Regions from separate parts of the Pseudarthrobacter sp. W1I19 genome, predicted to be linked through region 1. Evidence: riboswitches for the same ligand, from Rfam matches in the RefSeq annotation. Region 1 holds a riboswitch; each other region holds the start of a gene.
What was found. Region 1 has a riboswitch for S-adenosylmethionine ahead of QF038_RS00580 (DUF1737 domain-containing protein). Riboswitches for the same ligand answer to the same signal wherever they lie in the genome.

Region 1 (3,231 bases):
AGGCCCACCCAGTCCACGGCATCGTCCCCGGGGTAATAAGGGGCATACGCCGCATCCGAACCGTTCCACACACCGTCGCGGTTGGTATCGAGGAGGGCGAAACCCTCGCTGCCCGGCGCAGGGGCGTTCCGGTTCCGGTCATAGGGGTAGTCCTTGCCCAGGTACGGCTCCCACACCATCGACGTACCGCCAGGATCCTCGAAGGCCTCCGCGACGGCCCGGAAGGCGGACCGGTATGCGGCAGGCTGCTGGCCCCACTCCACCCAGCTGGCATTCATATCGGGGGCAAAGCGGATCATCACCTGGCCTTTGAAGTTCGCAGTCAGCTTCCGTACCTCAGCAGCAAACGATGCGGCGGCCTCAGCATTGACCCGCTCCAGGGCAATGCTGGGCTTCACCGTAAGCATGGCGTGGGCGCCCTGCATCCCCGATTGCTCCAGGAAGCCCCTGATGTTTTCTCCTTCCGATGCGCGGAAGGGCAGGGCGATGTCGTGCCCGAAAAGCGCCGGGGATGCACCCAGCCTGTCCGTAAAGCCCGCCGCCGTGTCCTCGCCCCATTCGAGGACCGCGCCCAGAAGCGGCTTACCCTCGTCCGGGACGGTGTCTGCAGCACGGGCGGACCCTGCGGGCAGTATCACTGCCAGGACGGCAATCAGCATCGCGGCAAGAAGGGCAGTTACGGCGCGGAGAAGGGAATGTCGGGTGAGTTGCCGGCGACGATGTGGCAGACGGCCGTGTCCTAAAAGGTGTTGCAGTGCGGCGGCTGTTGGCGTGCTGATGAGGACCCCCAGGAACTTTGCTCCGACTGCCGGGGCGGCGCCCCACAAGAACCCTATCTGCCTGGAAAGCAGCCACGGGCGCCAGGTGCCCGGAGCCGCCCGTGGCGACTCCCGCCGTCGTACGTTCCGGGAACCGCCCGCCAGTGCGCACCCAACTTGCTCCAGCAGCGCTTCGGTTACGGAACATGACGACGACGGCGGTGCGGGGCCACGTGCCAAGTGTTACGTTTTTGGGGAGTAATGAGTACCGGCGCCAAGCCCTGACTGGCCGGTCGGCAACCCTCCTTCCGCGGCGGGGTGCCTCAGGTGAATACTCGGCATATCGACCGATTCGAGCTGCAAGCGTGAGAGAAGGAGATCCGTCATGTCAGACGCACCTGCCAACGAAGAAAAACTGGCCTACCGCCTTATCACGGGGCCTGATGACAGATCCTTCTGTGAGCGGATTTCCGCCGCCCTGGCCGAGGGCTATGTGCTGCACGGAAGCCCCGCCGTCACGTTCAACGGCAGCACCGCCATCGTGGCGCAGGCCGTCGTCCTGCCGGCAGCGATTGCTTCCGCTGATGCCGCGGTGGCCACTGCCGTGGACGAGCTTGAACTGTCCGGCGAAGACCTCGAGTTCGCAGGCGAGGGCCACGCATGAGCTACGCAGGGGACCTCACCCCCCAGGAAGCCTGGGACAAACTGCAGCAGGGTGCCATCCTGGTGGACGTCCGCACCGAGGGTGAGTGGGCCCACATCGGCATCCCGGACACCAAAGCCACGGACAACGATCCGCTGTTCATCCAGTGGACCTTCCCGGGCGGCATCCCCAACCCCGATTTCCTGAAGGACCTGAGCCTGCAGGCCCCCGAGGATGCTTCCACCGAGCTGCTGTTCCTGTGCCGCTCCGGCCAGCGGTCCATCGCTGCCGCCATCGCCGCCACACAGGCCGGCTTCACCTCCTACAACGTCCTGGAGGGCTTCGAAGGTGAGCCGGACCGCTACGGCGAACGCACCGTTAACGGCTGGAAAAACCGCGGCTTGCCAACAAACCTGGGAAAGAACTAAGTGACCTTCAACGAAGACGCCGCCGGCTGGAGCCCTGACACCCAGGCCGTCCGCGGCGGACTGGACCGCACCAACTTCCAGGAAACCAGCGAGGCGGTGTTCCTGAACTCCGGCTTCGTCTACGAATCCGCCGCCGCTGCCGAGCGGGCCTTCACGGGCGAGGACGAGCGCTTTGTCTACTCCCGCTACGGCAACCCCTCCGTGGCCACGTTCCAGGAGCGGCTCCGCCTGCTCGAAGGAACCGAGGCGTGCTTTGCGACGGCGTCCGGCATGTCCGCCGTTTTCACCGCCTTGGGTGCCCTGCTGGCTGCCGGCGACCGCGTGGTTGCCGCCCGCTCGCTCTTTGGCTCCTGCTTTGTGATCCTCAACGAGATCCTGCCCCGGTGGGGCGTGGAGACTGTCTTTGTGGACGGCCCGGATCTCGACCAGTGGCGCGAAGCCCTGTCCCAGCCCACCACCGCAGTGTTTTTCGAGTCCCCGTCCAACCCCATGCAGGAGATCGTGGACATCGCCACGGTCAGCGAACTCGCACATGCGGCGGGCGCCACCGTGGTGGTCGACAACGTTTTTGCCACTCCCCTGCTGCAGCGCTGCGGCCAGTTGGGCGCCGACGTCATTGTCTACTCAGGTACCAAGCACATCGACGGCCAGGGCCGGGTGCTGGGCGGCGCGATCCTGGGCACCAAGGAATTCATCGAAGGTCCGGTCAAGCAGCTCATGCGCCATACCGGCCCGTCGCTGTCCGCCTTCAACGCCTGGGTCCTCACCAAAGGCCTCGAGACCATGGCCCTGCGCGTGAACCACTCCTCCGCTTCCGCTCTCCGGATCGCCGAGTGGCTGGAGCAGCAGCCTGCCGTGAGCTGGGTGAAGTACCCGCTCCTGAAGTCTCACCCGCAGTACGAACTCGCCGCCAAGCAGATGAAGGCCGGCGGAACCGTGCTCACCTTGGAACTTGCACCCTCCGGCGGACGCTCCGGCAAGGAAGCCGCCTTTGCACTGCTGGACGCCTTGCGGATCATTGACATCTCCAACAACCTGGGCGATTCCAAGTCCCTCATTACGCATCCGGCCACCACCACGCACCGCGCCATGGGGCCGGAGGGCCGCGCTGCCATCGGGCTCAGCGACGGAGTTGTGCGGCTCTCCGTGGGGCTCGAGGACGTGGACGATCTCATCGGTGATTTGGAACAGGCACTCAAGCAGATCTAGCGCTGATGGCGCTCCGCTCCGGCACTGGGACGGGGCACCGCGTCCGGACACCGCTCCGGGCCCCTCGCTGGATTGCGTTGAACCGCCCATGCCGGGAATCTGCGCCGCGTAGGGGCTTCAGAAGTTCCCTACAGAAAGGTTGACGGCAACCTCGTCGCCTTCGCCGATCTTGGCTTTGTTCCTGATGTCCTTT
Region 2 (3,231 bases), 2.8 Mb from region 1:
AACCACACCCCTCCGCCTCCGCGTTGAGCACAACAAGGGCGGCCTTGATGTCCTCAAATGCCTTCACCACCGCCGCCTTCCCCATAAACCCATCATGACAACGGGGTCTGACATTTTGGGAGCGCCAAGTTTCGGTTCCTGGGAGAACTATGAAAAGTTTCTTGCACGTCCGACCAAAGGGAGCCGATCGAAAACGCGCATCGCAGCGGGTAGGAGCTCCCACACCCGGCACCCCCGTACGAATTAAGATGACCGGAAACTATGTGAAGGCGCTGGGGTCATTTGTGTAGCTTGAGTCAGAGCGACGACGGAGCAGCAAGCGGCAAATGGCGCCGGTGCCGTAGCGCACCAGTCCCGCCGGCGCCGGTGCCGTAGGGCAGCAGCCCCACTCGCCACTGGAGCATTCCAGCAGAAGGTGTGAGCAACGGGAGGCAGAAAATGAATTCGGCCGCCATCAACTGGTGACGCCGTTGTCACCGGCTGATGGCGGCCGAAGTTTGGGAGGACAGGGTACCCAGGCAATAGCCCGGGCGCACCACTGCGATGACCGCGCGCGGCGGCCCGGGCATCGGATGGAACGTCAGATGGTGACTGCTCCGGTGGCGGTTTCGAAAGTGACGGACAGGATGCCGGGCGTCCCGTGCGGTGCCACCCACTCAACGGCCACGTCTTCGAGGGGCTTTTCCACCGGCTCGCCCAGCCACTCGGTGACCCGTGCAGCCGAGCCGGCGATGGTGAGGCAGCTCATCTTGACGTTGCTCTCGTACGCGTTGGACGGGTGCAGGGATGGATCGCCCTCCCACTTGAGCATGTAGGGAACCTGGGGGTCGGCGATCAGACCGAGGATGCCAATCTGCTTCCAGACCAGTTCGCGGCCGTCAGGGAACTTGCGGTTGCCGTTGACGGCAGAGCGTCCCAGCCGCTCTTCGAACCGGGCGAGGTCGTCCACTTCGACGCACCAGCCCATCCAGCCGCCGCCCGCAGCAGACCGGGCACGCACTGCCTGTCCAAACGGCGCCTTGTCCGAAGCGGGGTGGTCCAGGACCTCCACGACTTCGAGGTATTTGTGCCCGGCGAGGGGGATGATCATGTTTCGGGTGCCGAACCGGGGGTGTACCCCGCCCTTCACTGCCTCGACGCCGAGGGCAGAAGAAATACGTTCGGTGGTGGCCGCCAGGCCATCGTGTTCACAGGCGTAAGAGACGTGATCCATGCGCATGCCATCATCTTGGCACTTTGTGATCGGGCTCTCAGCTAAGGGTACCCTTACTGGGATTTCCGCTGGTCAAGCCTCATAAATTCGTACCAGCGCGCGTAAAGATGTTCAGGACCATGTTCGTCACAATGCTGTCGGGCGCACTCTGCGTGTTCCTACACTGGGCTCAGGTCATGAGTGCCAGCATCAAGCCCCGGCTCGCTGGCCGGCAACCCTCCAACCGCGGTGGGGTGCCCCGGGTGAGGACCTGGCTGTCCGGCAAGAGGCCGGATAGCAAGCGCGGCCCGCAGTGCTTCGAGCATGCCGGGCCCATGTCAAAGGAGCCTTGAATTGTCCAACGGATGGTCCTTCGAAACCCGCCAGATCCACATCGGCCAGGAACCGGACAGCGCCACCGGCGCCCGCGCCCTCCCCATCTACCAGACCACGTCCTTTGTGTTCCCGAGCGCGGAAAGTGCGGCCAACCGCTTCGCCCTGGCCGAACTGGCTCCCATCTACACCAGGATCGGCAATCCCACACAGGAGGCCGTGGAACAGCGGATCGCCAGCCTTGAGGGCGGCCTGGGAGCCCTGCTGCTCAGCTCCGGGCAGGCCGCAGAAACATTCGCCATCCTGAACATCGCCGAAGCCGGAGACCACATCGTGGCCAGCCCCAGCCTCTACGGCGGCACCTACAACCTCTTCGCGCATACGCTGAAGAAGTTCGGCATCTCGGTCACCTTTGTGGCGGACCCGGACAACCTGGACCAGTGGCGCGACGCGGTGCAGCCCAACACCAAACTCTTCTTCGGTGAGGTGGTTTCCAACCCGCGGCAGGACGTCCTGGACATTGAAGGCGTGTCCCAGGTTGCACACGAGGCCGGCGTGCCCCTCATCGTGGACAACACCTTGTCCACCCCGTACCTGATCCGCCCGCTCGAATGGGGCGCGGACATCGTGGTGCACTCGGCCACCAAGTACCTGGGCGGCCATGGGTCCGCCATTGCCGGAGTGATTGTGGACTCGGGGAAGTTCGATTTTGGTAATGACCCGGAGAAGTTCCCTGGTTTCAACACCCCGGACCCCACCTACAACGGGCTGGTCTACGCCCGCGACCTCGGCGCCGATGGAGCGCTGGGCGCCAACCTGTCCTACATCCTCAAGGCCCGGGTCCAGCTCCTGCGCGACCTGGGCTCGGCGGTGTCGCCCTTCAACGCGTTCCTGATCGCCCAGGGACTTGAGACCCTGAGCCTGCGGGTGGAACGGCACGTGGCCAATGCCACCGAAGTGGCGCGCTGGCTGGAAGGAAGGGACGACGTCAAATCCGTCGCCTACGCGGGCCTGCCCTCCAGCCCCTGGTACGAGCGGGGCCGCAAGTACGGACCCAAGGGGACCGGGGCCATCGTCTCGTTCAATCTGGCCGGCGGGGCCGAGGCGGGCAAGCGCTTCGTGGACGCCCTGGAACTGCACTCCCATGTTGCCAACATCGGCGACGTCCGCTCCCTGGTGATCCATCCGGCGTCGACCACCCACAGCCAGCTCTCGCCGGAACAGCAGGAAGTAGCCGGCGTCACCCCCGGCCTGGTTCGGCTTTCCGTGGGAATCGAGCATATCGATGACATCCTCGCTGACCTCGAAGCCGGCTTCCGTGCCGCCAAGGAGGCCAGCGGCGCCTGACCACGGGCACCAGCGTCGCCTGATGAGGGGCACCAGCGGCAAGCCGGGAAGTCACAACCAGTCACACTCTTGGCGGCAGGCGGGGGCTGTTTCGTACACTCAATGCAGGTCATGAGTGCCAGTGACAGCCCCGGCTTGCTGGCCGGCAACCCTCCTTCCGCGGTGGGGTGCCCCGGGTGAAGACCTGGCCTGCCGGTCAGACGACGGCAGGCAAGCGCGTAGAAGAGGTCTTGCCATGACGGTTACCGTCACCCGTACCACCGTTCCCGAACACGGGATTGTCCGCTATGCCTCCATTGGCGATCTAAAGCTGGAAGCCGGCGGCTACCTGCCGGATGTCACCTTGGCCTACGAAACCT
Region 3 (3,231 bases), 1.3 Mb from region 1:
TGACGGGCCGCGGCCGCCACACGTCGTCGTCAGCCCTGGCGCTGAGGTTATCGGACGCGCCGCCGGGCAGCTGGATCATCGACACCCCGGGCATCCGCTCCTTCGGCCTGGCCCACGTGGACCCGGACCGGATCCTGCGTTCCTTCCCGGACCTCTACCCCGGCATTGAGGACTGCGAGCGGGGCTGCAAGCACACTGCCATGGCTGTGAACTGCGGCCTGGATGCCTGGGTGGCAGGCGGCCATGCCGGGGCCACGGGTGTTGCCCGGCTGGCCTCCCTGCGCAGGCTCCTCGGCACCGATCCCCGCATGGAGGCCCAGGAGGCCAAGGAGCTTGGCAGCGTCAACTGACAGGGCCGATCTCCCAGCAGAACCGCGCGCAGACGGTAGTTTGGAACCATGATCCAACCCGCTTCAAGCTACAACGATGACCTGCGCCTGGCCCATGTGCTGGCCGACTCCGTGGATGACCAGACCATGGGCCGCTTCAAGGCCCTGGACCTCCAGGTGGAGACCAAGCCTGACCTGACGCCGGTCACGGACGCGGACAAGGCCGCCGAAGAAGCCATCCGCGGCCAGTTATCCCGTTCCCGCCCGCGCGACGCCGTGCTGGGTGAGGAGTTCGGCAGCACAGGGCACGGCTCACGCCGCTGGATCATTGATCCCATTGACGGCACCAAGAACTTTGTCCGCGGCGTCCCGGTCTGGGCCACCCTGATCGCCCTGGTGGATGAAGGCGAACCGGTGGTAGGTGTGGTCAGCGCACCGGCCCTGGGCAAACGCTGGTGGGCGGCCAAGGGGATGGGCGCGTACATGGGCCGTTCCCTCGCTGCGGCCACGCGGCTTCGCGTCTCGAACGTCTCCAGGCTCTCCGACGCCTCCCTTTCCTATTCCAGCCTGGGAGGCTGGAAGGAACGCGGCAACCTGGAGAACTTTTTGGGCCTCACCGAGGATGTGTGGCGGACCAGGGCGTTCGGCGACTTCTGGTCCTACTGCATGGTGGCCGAGGGCTCTGTGGACATCGCCTGCGAACCTGAACTGAACCTTTATGACATGGCCGCGCTAGTACCGATCGTGGTGGAAGCCGGCGGGCGCTTCACCTCCCTGGAAGGGGAAGACGGGCCCTTCGGCGGCAACGCCCTGGCCACCAACTCCATCCTGCACTCGGAGGTACTCCGCAGGTTGAACCCGGAGCTGGACGACCTCCTGTAACAGAAGACCATCGAAGAATCAGCGGCGGGCGCCTCCTTGGGGAGGTGCCCGCCGTCGTTTCTTCGGCAAAAGAAGCTCTTTCCGGCCGCGCGTAACAAAGCGCTTAACAATCGTCCCGACTTAAAACCTCCCAACCCGATGTTCTACGCTCTTAACCAGGTCACGAGTGCCAGCGCGAAACCCCGGTTTGCTGGCCGGCAACCCTCCAACCGCGGTGGGGTGCCCCGGGTGACGACCAGGCCGGTCCGGAGCGGATGCGGCAAGCGCGGATTCCCGGGAGCGGGAGTCCTTTTGAAGTGAGGTCTTTCGTGACAACTGCCACCGTCTCCCCCAACGCAACGTTCGAAGCTGCCGGATCTGAAACAGCACAGGCCGGAACCACCTTTGATGCCCGCCGCGCCGCTGCCGGCCCTCCGCTCGCTGCCGTCACCGGCGCAGAAATCCAGGCGCCGCTGATCCACGGCGGCCACATCCGCTACGCCAACCTTGACTATGGGGCCTCGGCTCCGGCCCTCTCCGTGGTCTCGGCGTACCTCAACGAGATCCTGCCGTTCTATGCCAGCGTCCACCGCGGCGCCGGTTATGCATCACAGATCAGCACCTCCGTCTACGAAAACGCGCGAAACATCGTCCGCGACTTCGTGGGCGGCCGCCCGGATGACTCCGTAATCTTCACGCGGAACACCACGGATTCGCTGAACCTGCTGGCCGGCTGCCTGCCAGAAACAGACGGACGGCCTGACGGCGACGTCCTCTACCTGGACATCGAGCACCACGCCAACCTGCTGCCGTGGCAGGGCGTCCCGCACCGCAGCATCGTTGCCGCCGACACCATCGCCGGCACCATCGACGCCGTCCGCGCGGAGCTGGAGCAGGGCGGCGTGAGCCTGCTCGCCGTCACCGGCGCGTCCAATGTCACCGGCGAGATCCTTCCCGTCCGGGCCCTGGCTGCGCTTGCCCATGACCACGGCGCACGGATCGTGGTGGACGCCGCCCAGCTGGCACCGCACCGCCGCGTGGACATTGCAGCGGACGGCATCGACTACCTCGCCTTTTCCGGCCACAAGCTGTACGCACCGTTCGGCGCCGGCGTGCTGGTGGGCCCGACCGACTGGCTGGATGCCGGAACGCCGCACCTTGCCGGGGGCGGCGCCGTCAAGGAAGCAAGGCTCGACGGCGTCAGCTGGGCCACCGGCCCGGCCCGCCATGAGGGCGGCTCCCCTAACGTCCTGGGCGCCGCCACGCTGGCGCGCGCAACCCAGGTGATCGCCGGGCTCGACCAGGAACAGTGGCATGCGCACGAAGCGGCCATCCGCTCTTTCCTGGTGGAAGGCCTGCAGCAGATCGACGGCGTCACCGTCCACCAGATTTTCAAGGATACCAACCCGGATACGGACACCATCGGCGTGGTCAACTTCTCGGTGGAAGGCTACGACGCTGGCCTGGTGGCCGCCTACCTGTCCGCCGAACACGGCGTGGGCCTGCGCGACGGACGTTTTTGCGCCCACCCGCTGTTGAAGCGCCTGGGTTTGCCCTCCGGCTCCCTGCGCGCCAGCTTCGGCGTCGGCTCCCGCCTGGAAGACGCCGAACGCCTCCTTGCCGGCATCGCGGCGCTGCGTAACGACGGGCTGGGCTGGGACTACGTGGTGGACGCCGGACGTTGGGTTCCCGCAAACGACACGCGGACCTACCCGCACTGGGCTCCCAACACCCCCGGGACCGCGGGTGCCGCTCCCTGCATCGACGACTAAGCACTTGCGGTAAATTCGGAGGATACCCAAAGGGCATCAATCGAAGGAGGGCCACAGGTGGTACGGGGTGGCCCCAAACTTGACCACGGACGGCGGCGGGAGCTCGGCCAGAGCTTCCAGGACGGCGGCAGGCACTACCAGCAGGTCCGGCCGGGTTACCCGGAAGAATCCGCACAATGGCTGGTCCCCGCTGGAGCCCGCGATGCCCTTGACGCCGGGGCCGGTACCGGGAAGTTCACCGAACTCCTACTCGGCATGGGCCTGTCAGT

Region 2: another riboswitch for S-adenosylmethionine. It lies ahead of QF038_RS13735 (bifunctional o-acetylhomoserine/o-acetylserine sulfhydrylase); the one in region 1 lies ahead of QF038_RS00580 (DUF1737 domain-containing protein).
Region 3: another riboswitch for S-adenosylmethionine. It lies ahead of QF038_RS06900 (aminotransferase class V-fold PLP-dependent enzyme); the one in region 1 lies ahead of QF038_RS00580 (DUF1737 domain-containing protein).

What each region holds. Positions count from the first base shown of each region.
Region 1 is NZ_JAUSZR010000001.1:128,645-131,875, reverse strand. It holds gene opgC (OpgC domain-containing protein) at 1-659, opposite strand, end outside; SAM riboswitch class IV at 1,016-1,130, shown strand; gene QF038_RS00580 (DUF1737 domain-containing protein) at 1,144-1,422, shown strand; gene QF038_RS00575 (rhodanese-like domain-containing protein) at 1,419-1,829, shown strand; gene QF038_RS00570 (O-succinylhomoserine sulfhydrylase) at 1,830-3,038, shown strand; gene QF038_RS00565 (DUF1905 domain-containing protein) at 3,156-3,231, opposite strand, start outside.
Region 2 is NZ_JAUSZR010000001.1:2,919,947-2,923,177, reverse strand. It holds gene QF038_RS13745 (HNH endonuclease signature motif containing protein) at 1-85, opposite strand, end outside; gene QF038_RS13740 (VOC family protein) at 581-1,219, opposite strand; SAM riboswitch class IV at 1,386-1,502, shown strand; gene QF038_RS13735 (bifunctional o-acetylhomoserine/o-acetylserine sulfhydrylase) at 1,547-2,872, shown strand; SAM riboswitch class IV at 2,980-3,095, shown strand; gene QF038_RS13730 (homoserine O-acetyltransferase) at 3,108-3,231, shown strand, end outside.
Region 3 is NZ_JAUSZR010000001.1:1,476,552-1,479,782, reverse strand. It holds gene QF038_RS06910 (ribosome small subunit-dependent GTPase A) at 1-350, shown strand, start outside; gene hisN (histidinol-phosphatase) at 399-1,211, shown strand; SAM riboswitch class IV at 1,370-1,483, shown strand; gene QF038_RS06900 (aminotransferase class V-fold PLP-dependent enzyme) at 1,520-2,962, shown strand; gene QF038_RS06895 (class I SAM-dependent methyltransferase) at 3,020-3,231, shown strand, end outside.